DNA from 3 places in the Bradyrhizobium genosp. L genome. Region 3 is predicted to be linked to each of the others. Evidence: predicted binding sites of a transcription regulator. Region 3 holds the regulator's gene; each other region holds the start of a gene.
The links. The regulator PhoB, encoded in region 3, activates phosphate uptake and scavenging genes when phosphate is short. The targets are predictions, from matches to a motif close to TGTCATNNANCTGTCAT.

Region 1 (9,966 bases), 3.4 Mb from region 3:
GCGCTGGCTTCCAGCCATTCTTCCTCGGCCCGCTGCAAAGCGCTTTCGGCGCCCGCGCGCGCCTTGGTGAGCTGCGCGGCCTGCTTGGGATCGCGCGTGAAAATATCGGGCAGCGCGAGCGCGGTGTCGATCTTGGCGATGATGCCGTTGATGCGCTCGATCTCGGACTCGGCTTGTGCGATCCGCTGCCTGGGCGAGGCGCGCCGCTCACCCTTGCCCCGCTCGGCTTTTGCGGTTTCCTTCGGGCGTTCGCGTGATGCCGGCCGGCTGTCGCTGGCCGACAGGATCATCCGCCGGTATTCGTCCAGATCGCCGTCATAGGCTGTCACGGTCTGGTTGGCGACGACCCACAACCGATCGGCACAGGACTCGATGAGATAGCGGTCGTGCGAGACCATCATGATGGCGCCTGGAAAGTCGTTGATCGCTTCCGCAAGCGCCGCGCGACTATCGATGTCGAGATGGTTGGTCGGCTCGTCCAGGATGATCATGTTGGGGCCGTAGAAGGTCGCGAGCCCGAGCAGCAATCGCGCCTTCTCGCCGCCGGACAGGCTCTTCACCAGTGTGTCGCCGGCCTTGCCGGAAAATCCGATCGCGCCGACACGGCCGCGCACCTTGCTCTCGGGCGCTTCCGGCATCAGCTTGCGGATATGGTCATAGGGCGAGGCGTCGAGATTGAGTTCGTCGACCTGATGCTGGGCGAAATAGCCGACCGACAGCTTGTCCGCGCGTGTGATCCTGCCGGCGAACGGCGCAAGCTTGCCCGCAATCAGCTTCACCAGCGTCGACTTGCCGTTGCCGTTGGCGCCGAGCAGCGCGATGCGATCATCGGTGTCGACGCGCAGCGTCACGCGATTGAGCACCGGCTTGCCGGGCTCGTAACCGACCGAGACGTCGTCGACCGCAATGATCGGCGGCGACAGCAGCTTTTCCGGCGCCGGGAAGCTGATCTCGCGGACGTCCTGGGTCACCAGTGCCGTGACCGGCTTCATCCGCTCCAGCATTTTTACGCGCGACTGCGCCTGACGGGCCTTCGAGGCTTTGGCCTTGAAGCGGTCGACGAAGGCCTGCAGTCGTTTGCGCTCATCGGCCTGCCGCTTGGCGTGCTTTGCATCGAGCATTTCTCGCGCGGCGCGCTGCTCCTCGAACGAGGAATAGGTGCCCTTGTAGAGCGTCAGCTTGCCGCGATCGAGATGCAGGATCTGGTCGACCGAGGTGTCCAGGAGATCGCGGTCATGGCTGATCACGATCACCGTGCGCGGGTAGTTGGCGAGATGATTCTCCAGCCACAGTGTGCCTTCGAGGTCGAGATAGTTGGTCGGCTCGTCCAGCAGCAGCAGGTCTGGCGCCGAGAACAGCGTCGCCGCCAGCGCGACGCGCATGCGCCAGCCGCCGGAAAATTCCGCGCAAGCGCGCGCCTGGTCCGCCGTCGAGAAGCCGAGACCGGAGAGAATCGCGGCCGCGCGCGCCGGCGCCGAATGGGCATCGATGTCGACCAGCCGGGTCTGGATCTCCGCGATCCGGTGCGGATCCTGCGCGGTGTCGGCTTCGCGCAACAGCGCGTCGCGTTCGAGATCGGCCTTCAGCACGACATTGATCAGGCTCTCCGGCCCGTCGGGGGCTTCCTGCGCCAGGCTGCCGATCGTCCAGCGCGGCGGCAGCGCAATGCTGCCGCCCTCGACCGCAAGGTCGCCGCGAATGGCGTGAAACAGCGTCGACTTGCCGACGCCGTTGCGGCCGACGAATCCGACCCGCGCGCCAGGCACGATTTGCACGGAACTGTGATCGATCAACAGCCGTCCGGCGATCCGGACCGAGATGTCAGTGAGAGAAAGCATGCAGCGTTGTCACCGGACCCGCTGCCAAACGCAACCCGTCTATCTATAAAATCTCTTCGGGTGTCAGCCTGCAAAAACGCATTTGGGCTGATAATCAGCCCCACAACATCTAACGGTGATCGTCTAACGTCGGTCGTTTTCCCGTCGATGCATCTCGTCGAGAAGCTGTTGCAGCCGGGACGATAGCGCGGGCTCCGGACGCATGCTTTGCTGAAGCCGTTCACCTACGGCATCGCAGATGTAACGGCAGGTCTTGTGATCAATCTGATTGGGGTCGTTATCGATCTGGCTCATTGTCATGGCACGTCTCTCGATAAGTCTCTTGGCGAGTTCCACCTCGCGTGTCGTGATCTTCGCCTTAACAAGTCGCGACCCCCAATTTGGTTTCGCCTTCGCCTCACTCTCGCCTTGAGGTCGTGAGCGCCTCAGGTGCCTTTGGTTCCTGTCCCGCACGAAAAAAAGCCCCGGCGCGAGGGCCGGGGCTGAGCAGTCAGGGGAGGTGAAGGCAATCAGTAGCAGCGGTTGACCAGCCGCCAGCGCGGCCCCCAAGGGGTCGGGACGACGCGCCGCACGTAGCAGCCGCCGTAACCGCCGTAATAGGCCGGGCCAGCGTAGTAGGCGGGACCGCCGACGATGACGCGGGGTCCGCCCCAGCCGTGGTGCCAGCCTCCATGCCATCCGCCGTGCCAGCCACCCCAGGCCGACGCCGAGGTCGGGGCCAGGGCTGCGCCGATCGCAACAGCGGCAATCGCAGCAAGCGAGAGTTTGCGTAACATGATCGTCTCCTCGAGGTTTGGGCGCTAGTGAAGCCGCCCGCGGTGACATCTCGAGACGTCTGCGAGGCTTGCGTAGGGGCCAGCGAGGCGTCTGATCGATGCAGAGCCTATCGGGCCGGAGCTGAACGGCAGCGGCACGGCGCTGACAGAATGGGTTCAGCTAAGTGAAATCGTCGTAACCTGTCGTCACTCGGCCGCTCGCCGGGACGGCCGATCGCGGCCTGTCGGGCGGTTCTTGCCGCAAAAATCCATCGAAACTAAAGGCCAACGCGGCACCGGGTCGCTTGCCGTCATCCCATCGCGCCGATATAAGCCCCGGCAACTCCCAACCAGCCTTTGCAAGGACGAAATCATGGCGATTGAACGCACCTTCTCGATCATCAAGCCCGACGCCACCGCGCGCAACCTGACCGGTGCGGTCAACGCCGTGATCGAGAAGGCCGGCCTGCGGATCGTGGCGCAGAAGCGCATCCGCATGACCCGCGACCAGGCCGAAACCTTCTACGCCGTCCACAAGGCGCGCCCGTTCTTCGGCGAGCTGGTCGACTTCATGACCTCGGGCCCGGTGGTGGTTCAGGTCCTGGAAGGCGAGGGTGCCATCAGCAAATATCGCGATGCGATGGGCGCGACCGATCCCTCGAAGGCGGCCGAAGGCACCATCCGCAAGCTCTATGCGAAGTCGATCGGCGAGAACTCGGCGCACGGTTCGGACGCGGCGGAGACCGCTGCAATCGAGATCGCGCAGTTCTTCTCCGGCAACGAGATCGTCGGCTAAGACGACCGATCCGGAACGACAGGGGCGGCGGTCCCAGGGGATTTATCCATGGGGACCGTGCCTATATGAACCAGGGGAGCGGCGAATGAACGCCGCCAGGGGCGGCCGCGAGGCCGAATAGGGCGCGCTGTGGATTGGCTGTGGCAGATCTTTGATCCCGCGAACATCGGCGCGTTCTTCACCGAATTCAAGAACGAGATGGCGACGCCGACCTTCTGGGTCGCCGTCGGCAAGATCATCTGGATCAACGTCCTGCTCTCCGGCGACAATGCGCTGGTGATCGCGCTCGCCTGCCGCGGGCTCGCGCCGCGGCAGCGGCTGTGGGGCATGATCCTCGGCGCCGCCGCCGCGGTGCTGCTGCGGGTCATCTTCACCGGCATCGTCGCCAGCCTGATGGAGCTGCCTTACCTCAAGCTCGTCGGCGGACTGGCGTTGATCGTGATCGCCGCCAAGCTCCTGGTACCGGAGCAGGAGGACGAAGACAGCGTGCACGCGGCCTCGCATCTGTGGGCGGCGGTGCAGATCGTCGTCGTCGCCGACATCGTGATGAGCCTCGACAACGTCATTGCGGTCGCGGCCGCCGCCAATGGCAGCGTGCCGCTTTTGGTGCTCGGCCTTGCGATCAGTGTTCCCTTGATCGTGGCAGGCGCAGCGCTGATCATGACGCTGCTCAACAAGCTGCCGATCCTGGTATGGGCCGGTGCCGCGCTGCTGGGCTGGATCGCGGGCGACGTCATCGCAACCGATCCGGCGGTGCATCCCAGGCTGGATGCGCTGTTTGCCGGACCGCTCGGCGCCAGGTTCGATTCCTGGCTGGCCTCGGTCAAGCTCGCGCCGCAGTTCGGTCATGGCGGCAGCGGCGGCGAGATCCTGCTCGGCGTGTTCGGCATCATCGTGGTGCTGATCGTCGGATCGATCTGGCGCCGCCACGCGCTGCGCAAGGCGAAGCAAGCCGCCAAGGCGGCGTGATCCGAATTTACCGGCGCACGATCGAGCCGGCGCGGCCGAGCAGGCGCGCCAATTGCTTGAAGCGGCTGCCGACGCGGTCGGCGACCAGATCGACCATGCGATGCTCGAACACCAGCATCAGCTTGCGGCCCTCGGTGCGGAAATGCGTCGCCGGCAGCACGCCGGTGCGCGCCGCGGTGATCAGATGCGCGACGCGGAATGCGGCTCCGAGCACGCGGGCGCGCTCGTCCATCGCCGGCGTCACCAATTGGCGGATCTGCGGCGGCGGCTCGTTCTCTTCGCTCAAGCCGGCATAACGGTAGAACACCGACAGCGCGACGAAGGCGCGGCCCTGATGCGTGATCGAGCCGAAATTGCCGTTCATGATCAGGCTCAGGGTTTCCTCGCCGCGATGGTCGGGATGCACCCGCCAGCCGATGTCGGAGAGCAGGCAGGCGACGTGGCGCAGCCTGCGGTCCTCCTCGGTCTCGCGCAACCTCACCACCCGCACCAGGCGGTCGGTCCACGCGGTCAGCTCCTGGGCGTGACGGGCCGAGCGCGACAGGAGCTCGTTGAGATTCTGCGCGGCACAGACCAGGCCGTCCTTGGCGCGCTCGGCCGGCGGCAGCATCTCGTACAGCAGGCCCTCGCGCACGCCGAAGGTCGAGAACACGATGGTCTTCGGCTGGGCGACACGGATGATGTATTCAAGCACCAGCGCGGCGTAGGCCAGCAGCGGCCGCCGCGCATCGGCGACCGCCTCGATGTTGGCCAGCGTGTTGGTCGCCGCCAGGCGCCGCAGCCGCAGCGCGAAGTCGAGCGCGTCGGCCGCCGGGATCGAATAGCCGTGCATCACCTTGAGCGGATAGCCGCTCTGGATGATGTGGATGCGCGCCAGCGCGCGCCAGGTGCCGCCGACCGCATAGAAGGTGCGGCCGCGACCGGTCTTGAGCTGGGGAACGCCGACGAGTTCGTTCTTGACGATACGTTCGGCGCGCTTGAGCGACTTGTGCGCGAGGTCCTGCAGCGCGAGGCTGCCGAGCGGCAAGGTCACGCCGCTGCGCACGCGGTTGCCTCTGACGTCGATCAATTCGAGCGAGCCGCCGCCGAGATCGCCGACGATGCCGTTCGGATTGTGCACGCCGGAGACGACGCCGAGCGCGGACAGCTTTGCTTCACGCGGCCCGGACAGGATTTCGATCTTGGCGCCGCAGATGCGCTCCGCCTTGGCGATGAAGTCCGGGCCGTTCTTGGCGTCGCGGCAGGCCGCGGTCGCGATCGCGTAGACGCGGCCGACCTGCTGGATCCGGCACAGCGCACGGAAACGGCGCAGCGCGGTGAGCGCCTTGTTGACGGCGTCGGTCGCGAGCAGGCCGGTGCTCTGCACCTCGCGGCCGAGCCCGCACAGCGCCTTCTCGTTGAAGATGGTGATCAGGCTGCGCGCCATCGCCTCGTAGACGACGAGACGAACCGAGTTCGAGCCGATGTCGATGACAGCGACGCTGGAAGCGCGCTTCCGCGGTCGCTTCACGGGCAAGCCCCCTTAAGACGACGGCTGCTGTTGCTGCCGTTCGTTGCGACGCGTGAGCCGGCGTGGCGAAGATTCCTTGAGCGACTTACCACGACCGGAGAGACTCGGATTTGTCATAAAATAGTCATGCAGGTTGAAAGGCTCTTCGCCTTTCGCGGCCTTCATACGCGTTGACGATCCATCCGGCAACAATTGCCAGCTCTGCTCATTGTCCTTCAGGTTCGCGACCATGATCTGTTCGAGAACCTGCTGATGCACCGTGGGATTTTGCAGCGGACAAAGCACTTCAACGCGGCGGTCGAGGTTCCGCGGCATCATGTCGGCCGACGAGATATACACAGCAGCTTTGGTGCTCGGCAGGCCCTGGCCCATGCCGAAGCAGTAGATTCGGCCGTGTTCCAGGAATCGGCCGATCACCGATTTGACGCGGATGTTCTCCGACAATCCGGGCAGTCCGGGCCGCAGGCAGCAGATGCCGCGCACCACGAGCTCGACCGAGACGCCGGCCTGCGAGGCCTCGTACAGCGCGTCGATGATGTCGGGATCGACCAGCGCATTCATCTTCATCCAGACCGTGCCGGGCCGGCCGTGTTTGACGTGGGCGATCTCGCCATGGATGTGCTCGATGATGCGCTTGCGCAGCGTCAGCGGCGACACCGCCATCTTCTCGATGTCGCTCGGCTCGGCATATCCGGTGATGTAATTGAAGACCCGCGCGGCATCGCGGCCGATGGTCGGGTCCGAGGTGAAGTAGGAGACGTCGGTGTAGATGCGCGCGGTGACCGGGTGATAGTTGCCGGTGCCCGTGTGCACATAGGTGGTGAGATTGCCGCCCTCGCGGCGCACCACCATCGATAGCTTGGCATGGGTCTTCAATTCGATGAAGCCGTAGACCACCTGCACGCCGGCGCGTTCGAGGTCGCGCGCCCAGCGGATATTGGCTTCCTCGTCGAAGCGCGCCTTCAACTCGATCAGCGCGGTCACCGACTTGCCGGCTTCGGCGGCATCCGCCAGCGCGCGCACGATCGGGGAGTTGTTCGAGGTGCGATAGAGCGTCTGCTTGATCGCGACGACATCGGGATCGCGCGCCGCCTGTTGCAGGAACTGGACGACGACGTCGAAGGATTCATAGGGGTGGTGGACCACGAGGTCTTTTTGCCGGATGGCAGCGAAAATGTCGCCGCCGTGGTCGCGCACCCGCTCGGGATGGCGCGGCACATAGGACGGAAATTCAAGGTCGGGACGATCGAGACGGGTCAACTGCGACAGTTCGTTCATCGCGAGCACGCCGTCGACCAGAAAGATTTCGTCGTCAGCCGCCGACAGCGCGTGCTGCACGAAGCTCCGCAGCTCTTCCGGCATCTTGGCCTCGATCTCGAGCCGGATCACCGATCCGCGGCGGCGGCGCTTCAGCGCGGTCTCGAACAGGCGGACGAGGTCTTCGGCCTCTTCCTCGATTTCGAGTTCGGAGTCGCGGATGATCCGGAACGCGCCCTGGCCCTTGACGGTGTAGCCCGGGAACAGGCGCCCGATGAACAGGCCGGTGGCCTGCTCCAGCGTGATCAGGCGAGCCGGCGCGCCTTCCTTCGACGAGGGGATGCGGATGAAGCGGTCGATCTTGCTTGGCATGCGGATCAGCGCGTTCATCGGCCTGCCGTCGGAGACCCGCGCCAATTGCAGTGCGACCGTGAAGCCGAGATTCGGGATGAACGGGAAGGGGTGTGCCGGGTCGATCGCGAGCGGCGTCAGCAGCGGGAAGATGCTGTGGAGGAAGTGATCCTCGATCCAGGCGCGCTCCGATTTGGTCACGTCACGCCCGTCGACGAGCTGGATGCCGACGGCGGACAGGATCGTGCGCAAATCGCTCCAGATCGCCTGCTGGTCGGAGGCGAGCTGCGACACCGTCTTGTTGATCATGACGAGCTGTTCGGCCGGCAGCAGGCCGTCGGGGCTGCGCTCCAATATGCCTTCGCGGACCTGCGCCTTGATGCCGGCGACGCGGACCATGAAGAATTCGTCGAGATTGTTGGCCGAGATCGACAGGAAGCGGACCCGCTCCAGCACGGGATGGCCCTGGTTGACCGATTCCTCGAGCACCCGGCGATTGAAATGCAGCCAGGACAGCTCGCGATTGATGAATCGCTCGGGGCTGCTCGCGATCGCGGGGATGGCGGCAACTTCCGCCTCTTTCTCTGTCATATCAGTAGCTTGTGCCGAGTCCATCAAGTTCCGGTCCAATTCGAGGCAGGCGGCCGGGGCGGTCTAGCCGAGGGCCGCGCAAACCATGTGATATTGCGATGACGTTTCGATGACATTGATGTAGCGGAAGCTTCCGCCGTCAAGCCGGGGTCTCTTCAAGCATTGCGCCAAAGCTCCGCGGCGAGCGCCCGCGTGACTGGCCGGCCGAGCCGCAGGGCTTCGGTGTCGAGCATTTCGACTGCCCGGCGGACCGCGACATAGGAGCGCTCGATCCGGTTGGTCAGGTAGCTCACGATCTGCTCGTCCACGTTCATCTGGCGGTCGGCGCAGAACTTCACGATCAGGCCGCGGAACAGCTGGTCGTCGGGCGGCAGCAGCGCCACCGTCGGCACTGCGCGCAGCCGCGAGCGGAGGTCGCGCAACTCGATCTCGAAGGCCGAGGGCGGAATGCGCGCCGTGATCAGCACGAAGGCGTCGTCCTGGCGCGCCAGATTCAACAGGTGAAACATCGCCCGTTCGTCGAAGCCCGACGGCTTCAGGTCCTCGACGACAAGCGCACCGGTCGCGAGCGCGGCGGGCACGGTGTCGGATGTCAGCGCATGCGCCGAGGTCGAGCGCGCGCCGGCCTGCTCGGCCCAGATCGCGGCGAGGTGGCTCTTGCCGGAGCCCTCCGGCCCCGTCAGCAGCATGATGCGGTTCGGCCAGTCCGGCCAGCCGTCGATCAGCGCCAGCGCGGCCTCGTTGGCCGGCCCCTCCAGGAAGTCGTCACGGGTCAATCGCTCCTCGTGTGGCAACGCGAGGGCCAATTGACGAGGTTGAACGCTTCCAGACAAACGCAAATCTCCGAACCAGCCTACCTGGCGTCGATCGTGCTCATATGCCGTACCCACTCCACGAGATAGAGCGATACCGACACCAAAGTGAAGATCGTGACGAAGCCGATCAGGATCAGGTCATAGGGACGCGGCTCGAAGCCGAAACCGAGCGAGGCCAGCACCAGGGCCGCGAATGCGACCTGCGCCACCGTATTCAGCTTCGACACCATCAGCGGCTTCATCTCGACCGGCTTGTCGAACAACCATGACACAATCACGGCGGCCACGATCATGATATCGCGCGACACCACCAGGATCACCAGCCAGCGCGGCACTGCACCCCATATCCCCAGCGCGATATAGATCGACACCAGCAACGCCTTGTCGGCGAGCGGGTCGAGCAGGGCGCCGAGTTCGCTCGTCATGTTGAAGCGCTTGGCGAGGAAGCCGTCGACCGCATCCGAGACGCCGGCGATCACGAAGATCGCGAATGCGATCTCCATCTGGCTGGACACGATTGCCCAGACGATCACCGGCACCAGGATGATGCGTGCCAGCGTAATGATGTTCGGAATACTCAACTTCGGTCGCTTCCCGGGCTAGAAGCCTGATTCTACTCGATATCCGGCTCTTTTCAGCATCGGCCGGCGGTTATCTACATAGTATCGCGGCGGATCGGCCGCGAGCCATTGCGTGGGGGCGGAATTCCTCGTAACCAGCCCCTGATCATCTGGAATTTGGCATGACTGAGCGCAAAAACGGGCTCACCTACGCGGATTCGGGCGTCGACATCGACGCCGGGAACCGGCTGGTCGACCTGATCAAGCCGATGGTGCGGGCCACCGCACGCCCCGGCGCGGACGCCGAGATCGGCGGCTTCGGCGGGCTGTTCGACCTCAAGGCCGCCGGCTTCAAGGATCCGGTCCTGGTCGCGGCGACCGACGGCGTCGGCACCAAGCTCAAGATCGCGATCGAGACCGGCATCCACAGCGGCATCGGCGTCGACCTGGTCGCGATGTCGGTCAACGACCTCGTCGTGCAGGGCGCCGAACCGCTGTTCTTCCTCGACTACTTCGCCTGCGGC
Region 2 (9,966 bases), 1.7 Mb from region 3:
GAACGCAGGTCTCCGGCGCGGCCGGATCGGCTTGTCGAATCTGTCACCAACCAGTCATAGTTGGTTTCGCCGTGCAAGCATACGGTTCAGGAAATAGTAGACTTTAAAATGACTTCCACCCCTTTCCGAACAGTTTCTGCCCGAACGCTTTCCGCCGGTATCGAGCGCTGGCCGATCGCAGGCTCCTTCACGATCAGCCGTGGTGCCAAGACTGAGGCGGTTGTCGTGGTGGCCGAGATCCGCCAGGGCAACCTGATCGGGCGCGGCGAATGCGTGCCTTACCCGCGCTATGGCGAGACCCCGGAGGCGACGCTGGCGGCGATCCAGGCGATGCTGGGGCCGCTTGCCGACGGCATGGACCGGACCACCCTGCAGGCAAAAATGCCCGCCGGTGCCGCGCGCAACGCGCTGGATTGCGCGCTGGCCGATCTGGAAGCCAAGACGGCCAGCGACCGCATCTGGAACCTGCTCGGACGGCCCGCGCCGGAGCCGCGCACCACCGCCTACACGATCTCGCTCGGCACGCCCGAGGCGATGGCCGAGGCGAGCGCGAAGGCCTCGCACCGTGCGCTGCTCAAGATCAAGCTCGGCGGCGATGGCGATGGCGAGCGCATCAAGGCGGTGCGCAAGGCGGCGCCGGCGTCCGAATTGATCGTCGACGCCAATGAGGCCTGGACCGAGGACGACCTCGCGGCCAATCTTGCCGCCTGCGCCGACGCCGGCGTCACCCTGGTCGAGCAGCCGCTGCCCGCGGGCAAGGACGCGGCGCTGGCGCGGATCAAGCGGCCGATTGCGGTCTGCGCCGACGAGAGCGTGCATGCGCGCGCCTCGCTCGAGGGCCTGCGCGGCCGCTATGACGCCGTCAACATCAAGCTCGACAAGACCGGCGGGCTGATGGAGGCGCTGGCGATGGCGGAGGAAGCCCGCGCGCTCGGCTTCGAGATCATGGTCGGCTGCATGGTGGCGACCTCGCTGTCGATGGCACCGGCGATGCTGGTCGCGCAAGACGCACGCTTCGTCGATCTCGACGGTCCGCTGCTCCTGGCGCGCGACCGCGATCGCGGCCTGCGCTACGAGGGCAGCCTGGTCTATCCGCCGGACGCCGCGCTCTGGGGATGATGGATGAAGCGCTTGCGCGACAGCCACATCACGAGCCCGCCGGCCGCGCCCATCGCCGCCATCATGTAGTAGGCGCCGAGCCCGTAACGCGCATAGACCATGCCGCACAGGATCGAAGTGGTGCTCGCAAAGATTCCGCTGCAGGCCGAAAGATAGCCCTGCGCGCGCGCCATCACATGGCCGGGCACGTGATGCACGATCAGCCCCATGATGCCGACCTGCGTCAAACCGAACGTCAACCCGTGGCCGAGTTGCACCACGGCGAGGATCGCAAGCGGCGGGTCCTGGGCGGTGACGGTCCAGCGCGCTACCGCGCTCGCCGCCGCGATCACCACCAGCACGGCCGACGGCAGCGTGAAACGCGGCGACAGCGCGAACAGCACGATCTCGGCGAGGACGCCGAGCGTCCAGAGGCCTGCGATCGTCAACCCGCTCAAGCCCGCCTGCTGCCAGGCGATCGAGGCGAAGGTGTAGTAGGCCGAATGGCTGCTCTGGATCAGCGCCGACGACACCATGATGGCGAGGAAGGCCGGATCGCGCAGCAGTTTCCGCGCTCCGCTCGTCGGCGCGGACGCGGCCACCGGATGATGCAGCGGCCGCAGCGCCAGGCTGACGATCGCGCCGAGCAGGGTCACGGCCGTGATGATCCAGATCAGATGGATTTCGGCGACGTAGCCGAGCAAGAACCCGCTTGCGAGCGCGCAGGCCATGAAGGCGGCCGAACCCCATAGCCGCAACGGCCCGTAGTTGAGGCCGTATTGCCTGACGCCGCGCAGCGCATAGGCGTCGGTCAGCGGCACCATCGGCGTCCAGACGCAGCAGGTCAGCGCATAGGCCACCAGCAGCGCAAGCGGCAAATGCTGGGTGCCGACCACGGCAAATCCGCACGCGGTGGCAAAGCTCGTCGCGATGATCGCGCCGCGCAGCATCTGGCGCCGTTCCGCCGCTGCGGTGACCAGCGGCAACACCGTGAAGCGTGTCACCGGCGGCACCGCAGTGATGAAGCCGATCCAGGTGGCATCGATGCCGACGGCCTTCAGCCATACCGTGAAGAACGGCAGCTGCACCCCGGTCACGCCGAACAACGTGGCATAGAATGCCGCAACGGGACCCGCGAATCGCCGCGATGCAACCTTTGCTGCAATGGGGATTTGTGATTCGGAAGACATCAATTCAATTGCGATTCGCCTGAGATCGTGGTGATCGTTAGCGTAACGCGCAGTGATTTGCGCGAAGAGATTGTGATGGCCGAAGAAGCATTCGCCCTGTCGCCGATTTCCGCCCGCGCGGCCCAGCCGAGCGAGGAGGACTATGCTGCGATCAGCGAGGCCTTCATGGAGACCTCGCGCGGCCGCTGGTTCCTCGGCGAATACGCCAAGCGCAACCGCAATGCCGACACGCGCATGGTGCTCGATGCCGTGGCGCGGATCGAGCAGAGCCTCGCCGAGCAGCGGCAGGCGACCGTCGAGGCGATCCGGGACGAGCAGCTGGAGGCGGCGCTGACGGTGCTCCGCGGCGCGGTCGAGGCCGCCCAGGCCTCCGCGCTCGCGGCGCTCGACGGCGTCAGCTTCGAGCCGCAGCTCGCGCCGGTGCGCAAGGGCGTGCGCGTGATCCGGGAGATCTCCTGGCGGTTGCGCGAGATCGGCAACGACGGCCGGATTTGCGACCTCATCGATTCGCAGGCCAGCGCCATCGAGGCCGGCGCGGCCCAGCTTTCGATGGACGACGCCAGGGCCGTGCTGGATGCCGCCTTTGCCGGGCTGGCCCGACGTCTTGGCGAACTTGATGCGAATGAAGCGGTGACGCCTGCAGCGGCACCGACCGCGGCTGAAACACCCGCGGACGCGCCGGCAGCGGCCGCCTCGCCGCCACCGATAGCCGAAACCGCCGCCGCCGAGGTCGTGGCCACCGAGCCGTTGCCTGCTTCAGAGACGGCCGCGACTCCTGCCCCCGAACCGGCCGTGGCCGAGACGCCGCAGCCGGATCAAACAGCGCTGGCGAAGGCGGAGGCGGCATTGGCCGAGGCGGAGGCCGCCGAGCTCGCCCGTGCCGCCGACGAGGCAGCTGCCGACGCCCACGACGAAGCCATGCTCGACCTGATCGCGGCGGAGATGGGTGCGCCCGATCCGATCGACGATGAGGAAGCCGCCATCGCCGAGGAGATCCGCGTCGCCGAAGCGATGGCCGAGCCCGAAATGGCTCCGCCTGCGCCCGAGCCTGCATTTGCCCCGGCACCCGAACCGGTCGCGCCGCCAGCACCGCTGACCGCGCCCGCACCGGTGGCCGAGTTGCGGATCGCCGAGACACAGGCGACCCCGCCAGCGCGGCCGCTTTACGTCGAAGCGGCGCCCGCTCCTGTTGCCGAGGTGTCGCTCGGCTCGACCATCATCGCAAGCGGCCTGGTGAAGCGGCCGAGTGCCGCGGCGAACGATCCGCTGGCACCGATCCGGCGAATGAGCCAGGTCGAGAGGATTGCGTTCTTCTCGTAACTTGCACCGTCATTGCCGGGCTTGCCCCGGCAATCCATCAATCCAATGATTCTTTTGCGATGGATGCGCGGGTCAAGCCCGCGCATGACAGGTTGAGTTTTGCGATCAATCGCTCAGGCGACCAGCTTCGCAAACAGGTCGGCGTCGACATTGCCGCCCGAGAGCACGATCACGACGTTCTTGCCCTTGACGTCGATCCGACCGGCCAGCAAGGCGGCGAGGCCGATTGCGCCGCCGGGCTCGACCACGAGCTTCAGCTCGCGATAGGCAAAGGCAACGGCGGCGCCGACTTCCTCATCGGTGGCGGCGACGCCGGCCGCGAGCAGCTTGCTGTTGATGGCGAAGGTGAGCTCGCCCGGCATCATCGCCATCAGCGCATCGCAGATGGTGCGCGCCGCGACCGGATGCGCCTCGCGGTGCCCGGCCTTCAGCGACAGCGCGTGATCATCATAGCCGGCGGGCTCGGCCACGATCACCTGGGCTAACGGAAATTTCGACTTCACCGCGGTGGCAACGCCTGCGATCAGGCCGCCGCCGGAGGCCGGCGCCACGACGATGTCGGGGGTGAGCCCGAGCGCGGCCATGTCGTCGGCGATCTCGCGGCCGGCGGTGCCCTGCCCTGCGATCACGAAGGGATCGTCATAGGGACGCACCAGGGTGGCGCCGCGCTTGCTCGCGATGCCGTTCGAGATCGCCTCGCGGTCGTCGCGGTCGCGATCGTAGAGCACGACCTCGGCGCCGTAGGACTTGGTGCGCTCGCGCTTGGTCAGCGGCGAGTCCGCGGGCATCACGATGGTCGCCTGCATGTTGAGGATCTTTGCCGCCGCCGCGACGCCCTGGGCATGGTTGCCGGAGGAGAATGCGACCACGCCGCCGCCGCGTCTGTCTTGCGGGATCGAGGCGAGCTTGTTGAAGGCGCCGCGGAACTTGAACGATCCGGTCCGCTGCAGCATCTCGGGCTTCAGGAAGACCTGCGTGCCCGCGCGCTCGTTGAGCACGGGGAAGCTCAGGAGCGGCGTGCGCACCGCGAACGGCGCGACCACCCTGGCGGCCGCGTCGATATCAGCGGCGGCGACGAGTGGGGTTTGGGCGATGTCCGTCATCCCCAGTTTGTATCGCGGCGGCCGGCGACCCGGCAAGGCGCTTTAGCGTGATGTGGACTGGGTCGCCGGCAGCGCGGCGAAATGGTGTTCGCCGGCGCCGAGCTCGATCGCCTCGCCCTCGCCATCCGGCAGCACCGGGCGGACATTCAGGCAGCGATCGATGAAGACCCGCGCCGAGGCCTGCCAGGTGTGGAGCGCGGCGAAATCGACACAGACCTGCCGGGGAATGCTGAGCGCCTCCAGGCAGGCCTGCTGCAGATCCTCGTCGAGCACCCCGACGGGCGCCGCGCCGATCACGTCCTGAGGGCCGGTGACCGGGAAAGCGGCAACCGGCAGGCCGCTCGCCAGCGCTTCGAGCAGCACCAGGCCGAACGTATCGGTCCGGCTCGGGAACACGAAGACATCAGCGGCGGCGTAGATCTCGGCAAGTTCCTCGCCATGGCGCGCGCCGAGGAACACGGCCTCGGGAAACTTGCGCTCCAGCGTCGCGCGCGCCGGACCGTCGCCGACCACGACCTTGGTGCCGGGCAGATCGAGCGCGAGGAACGCCTCGAGATTCTTCTCCACCGCGACGCGGCCGACACTGAGATAGACCGGCTGCGGCAGGCAGAGATCGACGTCACGTGGATGGAACAGCGCCGTATCGACGCCGCGCGACCACAGCACCACGTTGCGGAAGCCACGCTGGCGCAGCTCGCTTGCCAGCGCCGGTGTCGCCGCCATCACGGCCTGGCTCGATTTGTGGAACCAGCGCAGCGCGCGCCAGACCCAGCTTTCCGGGATCGGCGTCCGCGCCGAGACGTATTCGGGAAAGCGGGTGTGGAAGCTGGTCGTGAACGGCAGGCCGCGCCTGTGGCAGTAGCGGCGCACCGACAGCCCGATCGGGCCTTCGGTGGCAATATGGATGCTGTCAGGCCTCGCCGCCTCGATCAGCGCCGTGACCTTGGACTGAACCGGCAGCGCCAACCTGAGATCGCGATAGCTCGGCATCGCAAAGGTGCGGAAGGAATCCGGCGTCAGGAAGCTCACCTCGACGCCGAGCGATTTGGCGGCCTGCGCCATCATGGTCAGCGTGCGGACAACCCCGTTGACCTGGGGATGCCACGCATCGGTCGCGACCAGGATATGCGTCATGCAGCGCGTGCCGTGACCCGCGGAACCGGCGCGATGCGGCGTACCGGATCGGTCCAGGTGATGATCTCGAAGCGGCCGTCCTCGTGCTCGGCGAGCGCAGTGCAGCTCTCCACCCAGTCGCCGCAGTTCATGTAGCGGATGCCGTGCTCGTCATGGATCGTGGCGTAGTGGATGTGGCCGCAGATCACACCGTCGCAGCCGTGGCGCCGCGCCTCGCCGGCCAGCGTGGACTCGAAGGCGCCGATATAGTTCACCGCCTTCTTGACCTTCAGCTTGGCCCATTGCGACAGCGACCAGTACGGCACGCCGAACATCTTGCGGAAGAAGTTGACGAAGCGATTCATCTGGATCGCGAAGTCGTAGGCCTTGTCGCCGAGATGGGCGAGCCAGCGCGCGTTCTGCACCACGAGATCGAAGATGTCGCCGTGGATCACCAGATAGCGCTTGCCGTCGGCGCCGGTGTGCACGGTGTTCTCCACCACGTCGATGCCGCCGAAATGCGTGCCGTAGAAATTGCGCAGGAACTCGTCGTGGTTGCCCGGGACGTAGATCACCTTGGCGCCCTTGCGCGCCTTGCGCAGCATCTTCTGCACGAAGTCGTTGTGGGTCTGCGGCCAGTGCCAGTTCGACTTCAGCGCCCAGCCGTCGACGATATCGCCAACCAGATAGATCGTGTCGGCATCGTGAGAGCGGAGGAAGTCCAGCAGGCGGTCGGCTTGCGAACCGCGGGCTCCGAGATGGACGTCGGAGATGAACAAAGTGCGAAAGCGCCGCTCGGGGCTTTCTTCACTCAAGGAGTCGCTTCCCATGCCGTGCACCTAACAGATTCCTGTGACAAGGCGATGACGATTCCCGTGACGCAAGGCCCCACAATCAGTTAACGAGAATCAGTCGCATGCCCCTTCATCCGCGATAACAGCGCGATGCGACAATCTGGCGACATCGGCCGCCGCAGGTGTGGGCAACAGCGATGTGTTGCCGCTGTGTCGCGACGGAACAGGTGGCAATCTCTCGTCATTGCGAGCGAAGCGAAGCAATCCATCCACGCATGCGGGCAAATGGATTGCTTCGTCGCTATCGCTCCTCGCAATGACGGGGATCGCGCGAAGCCTAGGCGCTGCGGCGTTTCAATAATACTTGTGGAAATGATGCACGGGTCCGTGGCCGTGGCCGACGGCGAAGCGATCGGCTGCGGCGATGGCTTGCGTGATCCACGCCTTGGCGTCGCGCACGGCGGTCTCGGTGTCACAGCCTTTGGCAAGCCCTGCTGCGATCGCCGAGGACAGCGAGCAGCCGGTGCCGTGGGTGTTTGCTGTCGCGATGCGCGGCGCGCGAAGGGCGATGCTGCGTTCGCCGTCGATCAGATAGTCGATGCTCTCGCTGCCGTGGCCATGGCCGCCCTTGACCAGCACCGCGCGGCATCCCGTCGCCAGCAACTGCCTGCCCTGACGTTCGACGTCGGCCTCGCTTGCCGCAACCTCCTCGTTCAGCAGCGCCGCTGCCTCCGGCAGGTTCGGCGTGATCAGCGCTGCCTGCGGAAACAACTTCGTCTTCAGCGCCTCGACCGCCTCGGCCGCCAGCAGCCGATCGCCTGAGGTCGCGACCATCACGGGATCGAGCACGACATGACGCGGCGACCAGCGCGCGAGAGCGGCGGCGATCGCCGCAATCGTCTCGACCTGGGCCACCATGCCGATCTTCACCGCGCCGACCGCGAGGTCGGAGAACACCGCGTCGATCTGCGCGGTGACGAATTCGGCGGGCACCGGATGAATGCCGCTGACGCCCGTGGTGTTCTGCGCCGTCAGCGCCGTGATCACGGAGGCGCCGTAGACGCCGAACGTGGCAAAGCTCTTGAGATCGGCCTGGATGCCCGCGCCGCCGGACGAATCCGAACCGGCGATGGTGAGCGCGATCGGCGTCATGCTGCCGCGCCAGCGATTAGGACGTATCGGACCATAGCCTGTCCTAGCGCGGCAGCCCGTTGGCAGCAAGTTCGCCTTGATTTGCCGTGACTTGCCGGGCGATTGATCGTCGTCCGGCGTTGCCCCGACCTTGCCTTCGCCGCCGGTTTTTGGCCTATAGTCGGAAAAATCCCCGGAGACGACTTCGATGGTTCCCTTCTTCGTCCAGATCAAATGCAAGCTCGGCCAGTCCTACGCCGTCGCCAACGCGCTGGCGGAGGCCGAGATCGCGTCGGAGATCTATTCCACCGCGGGCAATTACGATCTCCTGGTCAAATTCTACGTCGATAACGAGACCGACATCGGCCACTTCATCAACGAGAAGGTGCAGGTGATCCCGGGCATCCAGGACACGCTGACCATCATCACCTTCAAGGCATTCGGGGCGAGGTAGCGCCTCAGAGACCGAGACTTTCGCGCAGCCGCTGCAGCTGCGGCCGGATATGCTCGCAATCGATCTCCTGCTCGAACCTCCTGAACGCCTCGACGCTCGGCTCGCGGCGTAGCTCGGCGAGCCGCGCGGCATCGCGCGCACAGACGTCGGCGGCCGACGCCTGCGGAGCAGGCGCCTGACGTTGAGCCTGCTTGGACGCCGCGGCAGGCGCAGTCGGGGCCGGAACGGCTTGCGCCGGAGCAGCCTGGGTGGGTACGGCTTGGGTGGGCGCGGCGGCGACCGGCGCGGCCTGAGCAGGCGCGGCCTGCGGCTGCGGATCGATCGACACGCTTTCCAACAAGCGCTGCACCTGCGCCCTGAGCCGCTCGCACACCAGCTCGCGCCGGAATTTGGCGATCTCGCCCGGTGACGGATCGGAGCGCAACCGCGCCAGGCGCTGTTCGTCGCGGCTGCAGGCCACCGCGGGATCGACCGTATCGCGTACCGCGGGCTGAGCTGGCGGCGGATTGGGCGCAAGCGCCACGCGTGCCGACGGTGAAGTTGCGGCGGGCTTCGGCGAAGCCGGTGCCGCCGGCGGCGGACTGCCGGGAGCCGCGGCGACGGGCGCCTGTGCTGGCCGCGACGCGGCCGGAGCGGCAGGCTTCGACGCCGGGGACGGATTGGCGGCCGGGGCCAACGCGATCGGCTCCGCCGCCTTCGGTGGGCCGTTCGACACCAGCGAGATCGTGGCACCGCCGAGCGAGCCATAGATGAAGGGCTCCTGCCGGCCGCCGGTCATGCTGATGACATCATCGCGCACCCGGCCAAGCGCGATGCGGATGTCGACGCCGGGCTCGGTCAGATGACGCAGCAGCGCGGTCGCATAGGGGCTGTTGACGCCGTCGCCGTCATAGGACACCGAGCCCGCTTTCGCGGCGTAGGCCACCAGCGTGTCGGCGCTGACGTCCTCCAGCTTGCCGAGACCACCCTTCATGTTCGAGCGCAAGCCGGCCGAGCGGACCCGCGTCGGGAACGGATTGTCGCGGCAGGCATCGAGCAGGATCAGACGCAACCGCCGTACCGGCTGCAATGCCCAGATCAACCGGTCGAGCGCGACCGCCTCATCGTCGATGTCGTAGTCGCGGCTCAATTTCGCATCGACCGGGATCAGATAGTTCGTGCCGCCGATTTCGACGCCATGGCCCGCGTAGTAGACCACAGCGACATCGGCATTTTCAGCGGTGAGCAGGAACTCACGCACGGCACGCTTGAAGTCGACGACGCCAAGATCGTTGCGCGAGATCACGACTTCGAAGCCGGACGACTTCAGCAGGCCCGCGATCGCGGTTGCGTCGCTGATCGTGTTGCTGAGCGTCGGCGCGCTCTTGTAAGCCGAATTGCCGATCACCAGCGCCACGCGTCGATCCGCGGCTGCGACGCTCCCTACGGTCGCGACAAGCATCGCGACTGTGAGGCAGAAGGCGTGGATGGTTCGGCTCAACTGCATCTCAGTAGCGGTAGTAGTGTCGCCAGTGATGTCTCTTCCGGCGATACGGAGGACGGCCATCGGCGGTCACGTTAACGGTGATGACTTCGGAGAACACCGCCGGATCATGCGGCGTGTGGCTGAAGTCGGCGAACAGCAGCCGCAGCTTGTGCTGGCCAAGCGGCAGCGTGATCTTGGCCTCGGTCTGGCCGGCGCCGAAATGCAGATGGTTGAAGTCGCTCGGAATCGGCTGGTCGAGCGGCGGCAGATCGGTGTCGACGAGCAGATGGTGATGCCC
Region 3 (9,966 bases):
CCATTACCCGCCAGATCGAAGTCACCGTCGAGCCGAACTTCATGCCGGATCGCTCGTCGACCGAACGGGGCGAGTATTTCTGGTCCTACACGATCGTGATCACCAATTCGGGCGCCGAGACGGTGCAGCTGCGCACCCGGCACTGGATCATCACCGACGCCACCGGACGCCGCCAGGAGGTGCGCGGCGAGGGCGTGGTCGGCGAGCAGCCGACGCTCGCGCCCGGCGAGCGCTATAAATACACCTCCGGCGTGCCGCTGCCGACCGCCTCCGGCTTCATGACCGGGAGCTATCAGATGGTCTCGGAAAGCGGCGAGCGCTTCGACATCGACGTGCCGACATTTTCGCTGGATAGCCCGAGCCCGGATGGGAAAAGGGTGTTGAACTGACGCCTGCGACAACGGCAGTGCCGTAGGGTGGGCAAAGCGAAGCGTGCCCACCATCGCGAGCACAACGCGGATGGTGGGCACGTCGCTACGCTCCTTTGCCCACCCTACGACTATCTCGCTACTCCACGCCCGCTTCGTCCGGGGTGAATTCGTACACCGACGAGCAGAACTCGCAGGTGACGACCACCTTGCCGTCCTTGACCATGTCGGCGCGGTCTTGCGGCGCAAAGCTCTTCAGCATCGACGACACCGCGTCGCGCGAGCAGGAGCATTGCGCGCGCAGCGGCTGCGGGGTGAAGACGCGGACGCCGCGTTCGTGGAACAGGCGGTAAAGCAGTCGCTCGCCGGAGAGGTCGGGGTCGATCAGCTCGACATCCTCGACGGTCGAGACCAGCGACTGGCCCTCGACCCAGGCGTCGTCGTCCGGCACCTCGTGCGCAACGGTGCCCTCCGGCGCATCGCCCGGATGCAGATCGGCCTGCTTGGCGCGTTCGGGCGCCTTGGGCAGGAATTGCAGCAGGATGCCGCCGGCGCGCCAATGCAGCTTGCCGCCCTCGCCGCCGCGCATCTCCTCGCCGACGGCAAGTCGCACGCGGGTGGGGATCTGCTCCGAGCGCAGGAAATATTCGTGCGCGGCATCTTCCAGGCTGCCGCCGTCCAGCGCGACCAGGCCCTGGTAGCGGCTGGTGTTCGAGCCCTGGTCGATGGTCATCGCGAGATGGCCCTTGCCGAGCAGCTGGCCCGAGGTCTGGCCGGGCTTGAGCAAGGCCTTGTCGTAGCGCGCATAGGCACGCAGCCGGTCGGGCGCCTGGAAGTCGACGATCAGGAGCGAGACCGGGCCATCGGTCCGGGTCTGCAGGATGAAGCGGCCCTCGAACTTCACGGAGGAGCCGAGCAAGGTCGTCAGCACGATGGCCTCGCCGAGCAGCTTGCCGACCGGCGGCGGGTAATCGTGCTTGTGCAGGATCTCGTCCAGCGCAGGGCCGAGCCGGGTCAGCCGTCCGCGCAGATCGAGCGCGCCGACCTCGAAGGCCAGCACGGCATCGTCGACCGGAACCGCCGACGGCGCGCGGATCGGCGCCTCGGTGGTGATTTTGATGTCGGGGGATTGTGAAACCATGGCGCTCTATCTGGGGTCTCGGACCATGAAATAAAGGGGTTCACTCGAACAGTGGTCGTCGTCCCGGCGAAGGCCGGGACCCATAGCCGCAGGTGCGTGTTGGAGCATCGAGCTGGGGCTACAGCCTTCGCGACAACTTACAACAGTGGTTATGGGTCCCGGCCTTCGCCGGGACGACGATACCGAGTTATTGCTACGCGACCGCGTCAAAACACCAGGCCAGGATGCCCTTTTGCGCGTGCAGGCGGTTCTCCGCTTCGTCGAACACGACCGATTGCGGACCGTCGATCACCTCGTCGGTGACCTCCTCGCCGCGATGCGCGGGCAGGCAGTGCATGAACAGCGCGTCGGGTTTTGCCAGTTGCATCAGCTTGGCATTGACCTGATAGGGCTTGAGCACGTTGTGGCGGTGCTCGCCCTCCTTGTCGCCCATCGACACCCAGGTGTCGGTGACGACGCAGTCGGCGCCGCGGACGGCAGCCTCCGGATCGGTGCCGAGCATGATCGGCGCGTTGGTCGCCTTGATCCAGTCGCGCATCGGCTTCTTCGGCGCGAGCTCCGGCGGGGTCGCGACATTGAGCTGGAACTTGAAACGCTCCGCGGCGTGCGCCCAGGACGCCAGCACGTTGTTGTCGTCGCCGGTCCAGGCCACCGTCTTGCCCTCGATCGAGCCGCGGTTCTCCTCGAACGTCATCAGATCGGCCATCACCTGGCAGGGATGCGAACGCCGCGTCAGCCCGTTGATGACGGGCACGGTGGCGTGCGCCGCGAGCTCGAGCAGCGCATCGTGGTTGAGGATGCGGATCATGATGGCATCGACATAGCGCGACAGCACGCGCGCGGTATCGGCGATGGTCTCGCCGCGGCCGAGCTGCATCTCGGTGCCGGTCAGCATGATCGATTCACCGCCGAGCTGGCGCATGCCGACGTCGAACGACACCCGCGTGCGGGTCGACGGGCGTTCGAAGATCATCGCCAGCGTCTTGCCTTCGAGCGGCCGCTTGGCCTTCTCATGCGCCTTCAGCGTCGCCTTCATGGCAGCGCCCGCCGAGAGCATGTTGCGCAACTCGGCAAGCGGCAATTCGTTGATATCGAGGAAGTGGCGGACCTGCTTGCTCATCATCCCGCCGCCTTCTTCGCGGCCGCCGACAGCGTGGCGCAGGCGCGCTCGAGCGAGGCGATCGACTGGTCGATCTCGGCCTCGGTGACGATCAACGGCGCCAGGAAGCGGACGACGTTGTCGCCGGCACCGACGGTGAGCAGCTTCTCGTTGCGCAGCGCGGCGATCAGGTCGCCCGACGGCACCACCGCCTTGACGCCGATCAGCAGCCCTTCGCCGCGCACTTCAGACACCACGCCCGGATAGCGGTCGATGACGGAGGCGAGCTTCTGCTTCAGGAGCAGCGACATCTTCTGCACGTGCTCGAAGAAGCCGGGCTTGAGCATGACGTCCAGCACGGCATTGGCTGCGGCGACCGCCAGCGGATTGCCGCCGAAGGTCGAACCATGCGAGCCGGGCGCCATGCCGGAAGCGGCCTTGGCGCTCGCCAGCACCGCGCCGATCGGGAAGCCGCCGCCGAGCGCCTTTGCCAGCGACATCACGTCGGGCACGACGCCGGTGCGCTTGTAGGCGAACAATTCGCCGGTGCGGCCCATGCCGGTCTGCACCTCGTCGAAGGCGAGCAGCAGGCCGTGCTCGTCGCAGAGCTGGCGCAGCGCCTTGAAGAAGGCCTGCGGCGCGCCGCGCACGCCGCCCTCGCCCTGCACGGGCTCGATCAGGATGCCGGCGGTGTGCGGCCCGATCGCCTTCTTCACCGCCTCGATGTCGCCGTGCGGCACCTGGTCGAAGCCGTCCATCGGCGGGCCGAAGCCTTCGAGATATTTGGCCGCGCCGGTCGCTGCGAGCGTTCCCAGCGTACGGCCGTGGAAGGCACCTTCGAAGGTGATGATGCGGTAGCGCTCGCCATGGCCCTTGGAGAAGTGATAGTGGCGGACCAGCTTGATCACGCCCTCCATCGCCTCCGCGCCCGAATTGCAGAAGAACACGAAGTCGGCAAAGCTCTGCTCGCAGAGCCGCGCGGCGAGCACTTCGCCGTCCGGGCTCCGGAACAGGTTCGACATGTGCCAGAGCTTGGTCGCCTGTTCCTGCAGCGCCTTGACCATGTGCGGATGGGCGTGCCCGAGCGCGTTCACCGCAACACCGGAGGTGAAGTCGAGATAGCGGTCGCCATTGGTTGCGATCAGCCAGGCGCCCTCGCCGCGCTCGAAGCCGAGATCGACCCTGGCAAAGACGGGGAGCAGATGCGACGGGACGCTGTTGGTCATGGCGATCACTAAGGGGTTGGCACAGACGGTTTGCACGGACGGTTTTATGCCGACGATTGCCGCGCGCCTTGACGCCGGCGCAGCAACGGCCAGCTTCGGAAAACAAAACGTGCCGCTTTGCGGGCGGCACGTGGCAGGCATTCTATGCTGCGGCCGGTCCGTGTCAATCGCCCCGAGGCGACTGCCCGGCGAAGCGAGACGCGCGCAATCCGGGATAGTCCGGTGCGGTGGAAAAACCGCACTGCAATGCTTAACTGTGTGGGAACATGTGGACGCGCGGCCGCGGACTCTTGCGCCAGAGTCACGCCATATTGTAGCGTTTGGCCTGTCGGGTACGACATCTCGTGCGGCAGTACTGGACCCCTTTAAGTAGCCTTTGTTTCTCGCGTGAACGTTCAGGCGCAACAGCGCCCGGCGAGGGTTAAGGGATTCTGACCGCAGGGATTTTTACGACGATTTTGGCCCGCAGCGCCGCCCCGATGACTGGCCGGCGCACCGCGAAGGGAAGAATGCGATGACGGTATTGACCTGGTCCGACGATCGCGTCGAGCAGCTGAAGAAGCTCTGGGAATCCGGCCTGTCGGCCAGCCAGATCGCAGCCGAACTTGGCAATGTGACGCGAAACGCCGTGATCGGCAAAGTGCACCGGCTTGGCCTGTCCGGCCGCGCCAAGGCACCCTCGACGGCGGCGCCGCGGCCACGCAAGGCCCGCCCCGCCCAGCACATGATGCGGGTGTCGCGCCCGGTCTCGCGCGGCAACACCGCGCTGGCGCACGCCTTCGAGGTCGAGATGGAGCCGGATCCGATCGCCTACGACAACGTGGTGCCGATGAGCCAGCGGCTGTCGCTGCTGGAATTGAACGAGGCGACCTGCCACTGGCCGGTCGGCGATCCCTCGAGCCCGGATTTCTTCTTCTGCGGCGGCAAGGCGCTCGGCGGCCTGCCCTATTGCGCCCACCACTCGCGCATCGCCTATCAGCCGGCTGCCGATCGTCGCCGATCGCCGTCGAACAAGCCGCAGCTCAAGTAATCGCAAGCGATACATTGATGACGTCGTCCCGGCGAAAGCCGGGACCCATAACCACCGGCGCATGTGGTTATGCCGAGGCTGCGGCCACAGCGCGCTCAAACAATCAAGATTTGTGGTTATGGGTCCCGGCTTTCGCCGGGACGACGGAGTTTGTGCGGTTTAGCCGCACGCAGCCTTACGGCTGCGGCTCGGCCTTCGCAAAACGGTCGTCCAGCGCGTAGCCGGCGCCGCGGACGGTGCGGATCGGGTCCTGCTCGCGGCCGGGATTGAGCAGCTTGCGCAGGCGGCCGATATGCACGTCGACGGTGCGCTCGTCGATGTAGATGTCGCGGCCCCAGACGCTGTCGAGCAACTGCTCGCGGCTGAACACGCGGCCGGGATGTTCGAGGAAGAATTCGAGCAGGCGATACTCGGTCGGCCCGAGATCGATCGGACGGCCAGAGCGCGCGACGCGGCGCTTCTCGCGGTCGAGTTCGATGTCGCCATAGGTCAGGACGGTTGCGAGCCGCTCCGGGCTGGCGCGGCGCAGCAGGCCCTTGACCCGGGCGAGCAGCTCCGGAACCGAGAACGGCTTGACGATGTAGTCGTCGGCGCCGGTGGCGAGCCCGCGCACGCGCTCGCTCTCCTCGCCGCGCGCGGTCAGCATGATGATCGGCAGCTGCTTGGTCTCGGGCCGCGCCCGCAGGCGGCGGCACAGCTCGATGCCGGAGAGGCCCGGCAGCATCCAGTCGAGCACCACGAGATCGGGGACGCGCTCTTTCAGCCGGGTGTCGGCGTCGTCGCCGCGCCCGACCGTCTCGACATCGTAGCCCTCGGCGTCGAGGTTGTAGCGCAGCAACGTCGTCAGCGCCTCCTCGTCTTCGACTACCAGAATGCGTGCGCTCATCGGTCTAAGTTCTCTCTGTGGGATGATCCGTTACCCGGACGCCAACCGAAACGCTAAAGCGCGATGAGATTGGGTTGAATCGTCATCGCGCTTTAGCTCTTTGTTTGAGCATGATCTTTTCGGAAAACCGCTTCACACTTTTCCGGATCATGCTCTAGTTACCCGGCACCGTGGTGGCGAAATTGGTCATGTCGCCCTTGGGACGCTTGTCGGTGATCTGTTGTCCTTCGATCATGTAGAACACGGTCTCGGCAATGTTGGTCGCGTGGTCGCCGATCCGCTCGATGTTCTTGGCACAGAACATCAGATGGATGCAGAACGAGATGTTGCGCGGGTCTTCCATCATGTAGGTGAGCAGCTCGCGGAACAGCGAGGTGCAGATCGCATCGACCTCCTCGTCGCCCTTCCAGACGTTCATCGCCGCCGGCAGATCGTGCGCGGCATAGGCGTCCAGCACCGACTTGACCTGCGACAGCACGAGGTCGGTCATGTGCTCGAGGCCGCGGATCAGCTTCAGCGGCTGGAAATCGCTCTCCAGCGCGGCAACGCGCTTGCCCATGTTCTTGGCGAGGTCGCCGATCCGCTCGAGGTCGGTGGCGACCCGCATCGCGCCGACGATCTCGCGCAGGTCGATCGCCATCGGCTGGCGGCGCGCGATGGTCAACACCGCGCGCTCCTCGATGACGCGCTGCAAATTGTCGATCTCGATGTCGGCGGCGACCACGCGCTTGCCGAGCGCGACGTCGCGCCGGATCAGGGCGTCCACGGACTCGGTGATCATGCGTTCGACGAGGCCGCCCATCTCGGCGACCAGGCGGGTCAGTTCCTGCAGGTCGCTGTCGAATGCCTTGGCGGTATGTTCAGAAGCCATCGCTTGGTCTCCTTCAACCATGATCCATGCCGGACCATGATCTCATGTCCCTGTTTGAGCATGATGTCATCGGAAAGCCGGTCCACGGCGTTCCGGATCGTGCGCTAGCCAAACCGGCCGGTGATGTAGTCCTGGGTGCGTCGATCGCTCGGCGAGGTGAAGATCTTGTTGGTGTCGTCGAACTCGATCAACTCGCCGAGATACATGAAGGCGGTCTTGTCGGAGACGCGCGCCGCCTGCTGCATGTTGTGGGTGACGATCGCGATCGTGTAGTCCTCGGACAGTTCCTGGATCAGTTCCTCGACCTTGGCGGTCGAGATCGGATCGAGCGCCGAGCACGGCTCGTCGAACAGAATGACCTCGGGGCGCACCGCGACGGTGCGCGCGATGCAAAGGCGCTGCTGCTGGCCGCCGGAGAGCGACAGGCCCGACGCGTTCAGCTTGTCCTTGACCTCGTTCCACAGCGCGCCGCCGCGCAACGCCTTCTCGACGCGGTCGTCCATCTCGCTCTTCGAGATCTTCTCGTAGAGGCGGATGCCGAACGCGATGTTCTCGTAGATCGTCATCGGGAACGGCGTCGGCTTCTGGAACACCATGCCGACCCGCGCGCGCAGCAGGTTGAGGTCGAGCTTGGGATCGAGGATGTTGGTCTGGTCCAGCATCAGCTGGCCGACCGCGCGCTGGCCCGGATAGAGGTCGTACATCCGGTTGAAGATGCGCAGCAGGGTCGACTTGCCGCAGCCGGACGGGCCGATGAACGCCGTGACGCGGTTGGTGCCGAGCGTCAGGTTGATGTTCTTCAGCGCGTGGTGCTCGCCGTAGTAGAAGTTGAGGTTGCGCACCGTGACCTTCGGCGGCGCCTCCGGCAGCGGCACCTGCGGAACTTGGCTGGTGGCGGTTGTCGACATGGAAAGTTCGGTCATTTTGCGGCCCTTTCGGCACCGAGGACGCGCGCGCCGATATTGAGCGCGAGCACGGTGATGGTGATCAGCAATGCGCCGCTCCAGGCCAACTCTTTCCAGTAGGCGTAGGGGCTTTGCACGAAGTTGTTGATGGTGACCGGCAGGTTGGCCATCGAGCTGGTCAGATCCCAGCTGAAGAACTGGTTCGACAGCGCGGTGAACAATAGCGGCGCGGTCTCGCCGGCGACGCGCGCGGTCGCCAGCAGCACGCCGGTGATCAGGCCCGATCGGGCCGCACGATAGGCGATGCGCTTGATCACCAGCGAACGCGGCAGGCCGAGCGCGGAGGCCGCCTCGCGCAGCGGATTCGGCACCAGCAGCAGCATGTCCTCCGTGGTGCGTACCACCACCGGAATGACGATGACGGCAAGCGCGAGCGCGCCGGCGATCGCCGAGAAGCCGCGCATCGGCACCACGACCGCGCCGTAGACGAACAGGCCGATGATGATCGAGGGCGCGCTGAGCAGGATGTCGTTGATGAAGCGGATCACCGAGGTGAGCTTGTCATGCTTGCCGTATTCGGCAAGGTAAGTGCCGGCGAACAGGCCGAGCGGCGCGCCGATGCCGACCCCGATCACGGTCATGATGACCGAGCCGACGATGGCGTTCAAAAGACCGCCTTCGGTCGAACCGGGCGGCGGCGTGTTCTGGGTGAACAGCTGCACGCTGAGGCCGGCGAGGCCGTTATAGAGCAGCGTGGCCAGGATCAGCGCCAGCCAGGTGACGCCGAACAGCGCGGCGGCGACGCAGAGGGCGCGGATCACGATGTCGTTGCGGCGGCGGGATTTGTAGATCGGGTTCATGGCGTTATTTCCCCGCCTTCTTCTCGAGCCGCAGCAGCATCAGCCGCGCGCCGGCCAGCACGAAGAAGGTCAGCACGAACAGGAGCAGGCCGAGCAGGATCAGGCCGGACTGGTGCAGGCCGTCGCTCTCGGCGAATTCGGAGGCGATCGCCGCCGAGATCGTGGTACCCGGCGCGAAGATCGACGACGAGATGCGGAACGAGTTGCCGATGATGAAAGTCACCGCCATGGTCTCGCCGAGCGCGCGGCCGAGCGCCAGCATGATGCCGCCGATCACGCCGACCCTGGTGTAGGGGATCACGACGTTACGGACGACTTCCCAGGTGGTGCAGCCCATGCCGTAGGCGGCTTCCTTGAGCACCGGCGGCACGGTCTTGAACACGTCGACCGAGATCGCGGTGATGAAGGGCAGCACCATGATCGAGAGGATCAGCGCGGCGTTGAACAGGCTGAGATAGGACGGCGGTCCGCCGAACACCGCACCCAGCACCGGCACGCCCTCGAAGACGCGGATGATGAACGGCTGGAACGTGTTGGCCAGGAACGGGCCGAGCACGAAGAAGCCCCACATGCCGTAGATGATGGACGGGATGCCGGCGAGCAGCTCGATGGCGATGCCGATCGGGCGGCGCAGCCATTGCGGGCACAGCTCGGTCAGGAACACGGCAATGCCGAGACCGACCGGAATGGCGATCAACATCGCGATCACCGAGGTCAGCATGGTTCCGTAGATCGGGCCGAGCGCGCCGAGCACCGGCGGATCCGCCGAAGGCGCCCAGCGCTGGGTGGTCAGGAACGCGAAGCCGTATTCGTGCATCGCCGGCCAGGCGCCGACAATGAGCGAGATGATGATGCCGCCGAGGATCAGCAGCACCGAAATCGCGGAAATCCGGGTGATCCAATAAAAGGTGAGATCGCCGAGCTTGAATGCACTCAGCGCCCTGGCACGGTCATAGGGTCCGACAGCGTCGACCACGTTGCTCGTGTCGCTTTGAACGGCCATATCTACCACGCTGATCCCCTGTCCGCTTTACATTTCGTGGCCTGGATGGTCGGGCCGATCAGGCCTTCCATCCCGGTGAAGGCACGGAGTTCGGTGAGCTCGGAGTTCGGTGAACTCGTCCTGGCGCGAGGGAACGCCTGCGAGCGGCCGTAACTTCAAATCACGAGAGCCTTCCGGAAGTCCCGCCCCTCTTCCTTCCGAGGAAGGAAGAGGGAAAGGTTCGTTGTCTTGTCGCGAGCGCGTTAGCTCTTGATGTCGGCCGACCAGGTCTTCTCGATCAGCTTGATGACCGAGTCGGGCATCGGGATGTAGTCGAGCTCTTCAGCCGGCTTGGCACCCTTCTCGAAGGCGTACTTGAAGAACTTGAGCGCTTCCAGCGACGCCGCCTTGTCGGTCGCTTCCTTGTGCATCAGCACGAAGGTCGAAGCGACGATCGGCCAGGACTTGTCGCCGGGCTGGTCGGTGAGGATCAGGAAGTAGCCGGGAGCGTTGGCCCAGTCGGCATTCGAGGCGGCAGCCTGGAACGCTTCGTTGGTCGGCTGGATGGTCTTGCCGGCCTTGTTGACCAGCGCGGTGT

Region 1: a site for PhoB is predicted at 8,166-8,182, ahead of IC762_RS16045 (RNA degradosome polyphosphate kinase). Genes of this name have one in related genera too.
Region 2: a site for PhoB is predicted at 6,677-6,693, ahead of IC762_RS24475 (UDP-2,3-diacylglucosamine diphosphatase). Genes of this name have one in related genera too.

The regions. Positions count from the first base shown of each region.
Region 1 is NZ_CP061378.1:3,429,089-3,439,054, forward strand. It holds gene IC762_RS16015 (ABC-F family ATP-binding cassette domain-containing protein) at 1-1,838, opposite strand, end outside; gene IC762_RS16020 (hypothetical protein) at 1,962-2,132, opposite strand; gene IC762_RS16025 (sulfur globule protein precursor) at 2,348-2,614, opposite strand; gene ndk (nucleoside-diphosphate kinase) at 2,967-3,389, shown strand; gene IC762_RS16035 (TerC family protein) at 3,519-4,358, shown strand; gene ppx (exopolyphosphatase) at 4,366-5,868, opposite strand; gene IC762_RS16045 (RNA degradosome polyphosphate kinase) at 5,881-8,091, opposite strand; gene IC762_RS16050 (DnaA ATPase domain-containing protein) at 8,223-8,900, opposite strand; gene IC762_RS16055 (CDP-alcohol phosphatidyltransferase family protein) at 8,921-9,463, opposite strand; gene purM (phosphoribosylformylglycinamidine cyclo-ligase) at 9,625-9,966, shown strand, end outside.
Region 2 is NZ_CP061378.1:5,113,786-5,123,751, forward strand. It holds gene dgcA (N-acetyl-D-Glu racemase DgcA) at 109-1,119, shown strand; gene IC762_RS24455 (MFS transporter) at 1,089-2,288, opposite strand; gene IC762_RS24460 (hypothetical protein) at 2,364-3,608, shown strand; gene IC762_RS24465 (threonine ammonia-lyase) at 3,722-4,711, opposite strand; gene IC762_RS24470 (glycosyltransferase family 4 protein) at 4,754-5,845, opposite strand; gene IC762_RS24475 (UDP-2,3-diacylglucosamine diphosphatase) at 5,842-6,654, opposite strand; gene thiD (bifunctional hydroxymethylpyrimidine kinase/phosphomethylpyrimidine kinase) at 6,973-7,770, opposite strand; gene IC762_RS24485 (Lrp/AsnC ligand binding domain-containing protein) at 7,958-8,203, shown strand; gene IC762_RS24490 (caspase family protein) at 8,208-9,683, opposite strand; gene IC762_RS24495 (DUF4399 domain-containing protein) at 9,691-9,966, opposite strand, start outside.
Region 3 is NZ_CP061378.1:6,796,700-6,806,665, forward strand. It holds gene apaG (Co2+/Mg2+ efflux protein ApaG) at 1-389, shown strand, start outside; gene IC762_RS32395 (Hsp33 family molecular chaperone) at 508-1,509, opposite strand; gene argF (ornithine carbamoyltransferase) at 1,703-2,629, opposite strand; gene IC762_RS32405 (aspartate aminotransferase family protein) at 2,629-3,834, opposite strand; gene IC762_RS32410 (GcrA family cell cycle regulator) at 4,349-4,864, shown strand; gene phoB (phosphate regulon transcriptional regulator PhoB) at 5,040-5,750, opposite strand; gene phoU (phosphate signaling complex protein PhoU) at 5,905-6,621, opposite strand; gene pstB (phosphate ABC transporter ATP-binding protein PstB) at 6,726-7,544, opposite strand; gene pstA (phosphate ABC transporter permease PstA) at 7,541-8,386, opposite strand; gene pstC (phosphate ABC transporter permease subunit PstC) at 8,391-9,389, opposite strand; gene pstS (phosphate ABC transporter substrate-binding protein PstS) at 9,632-9,966, opposite strand, start outside.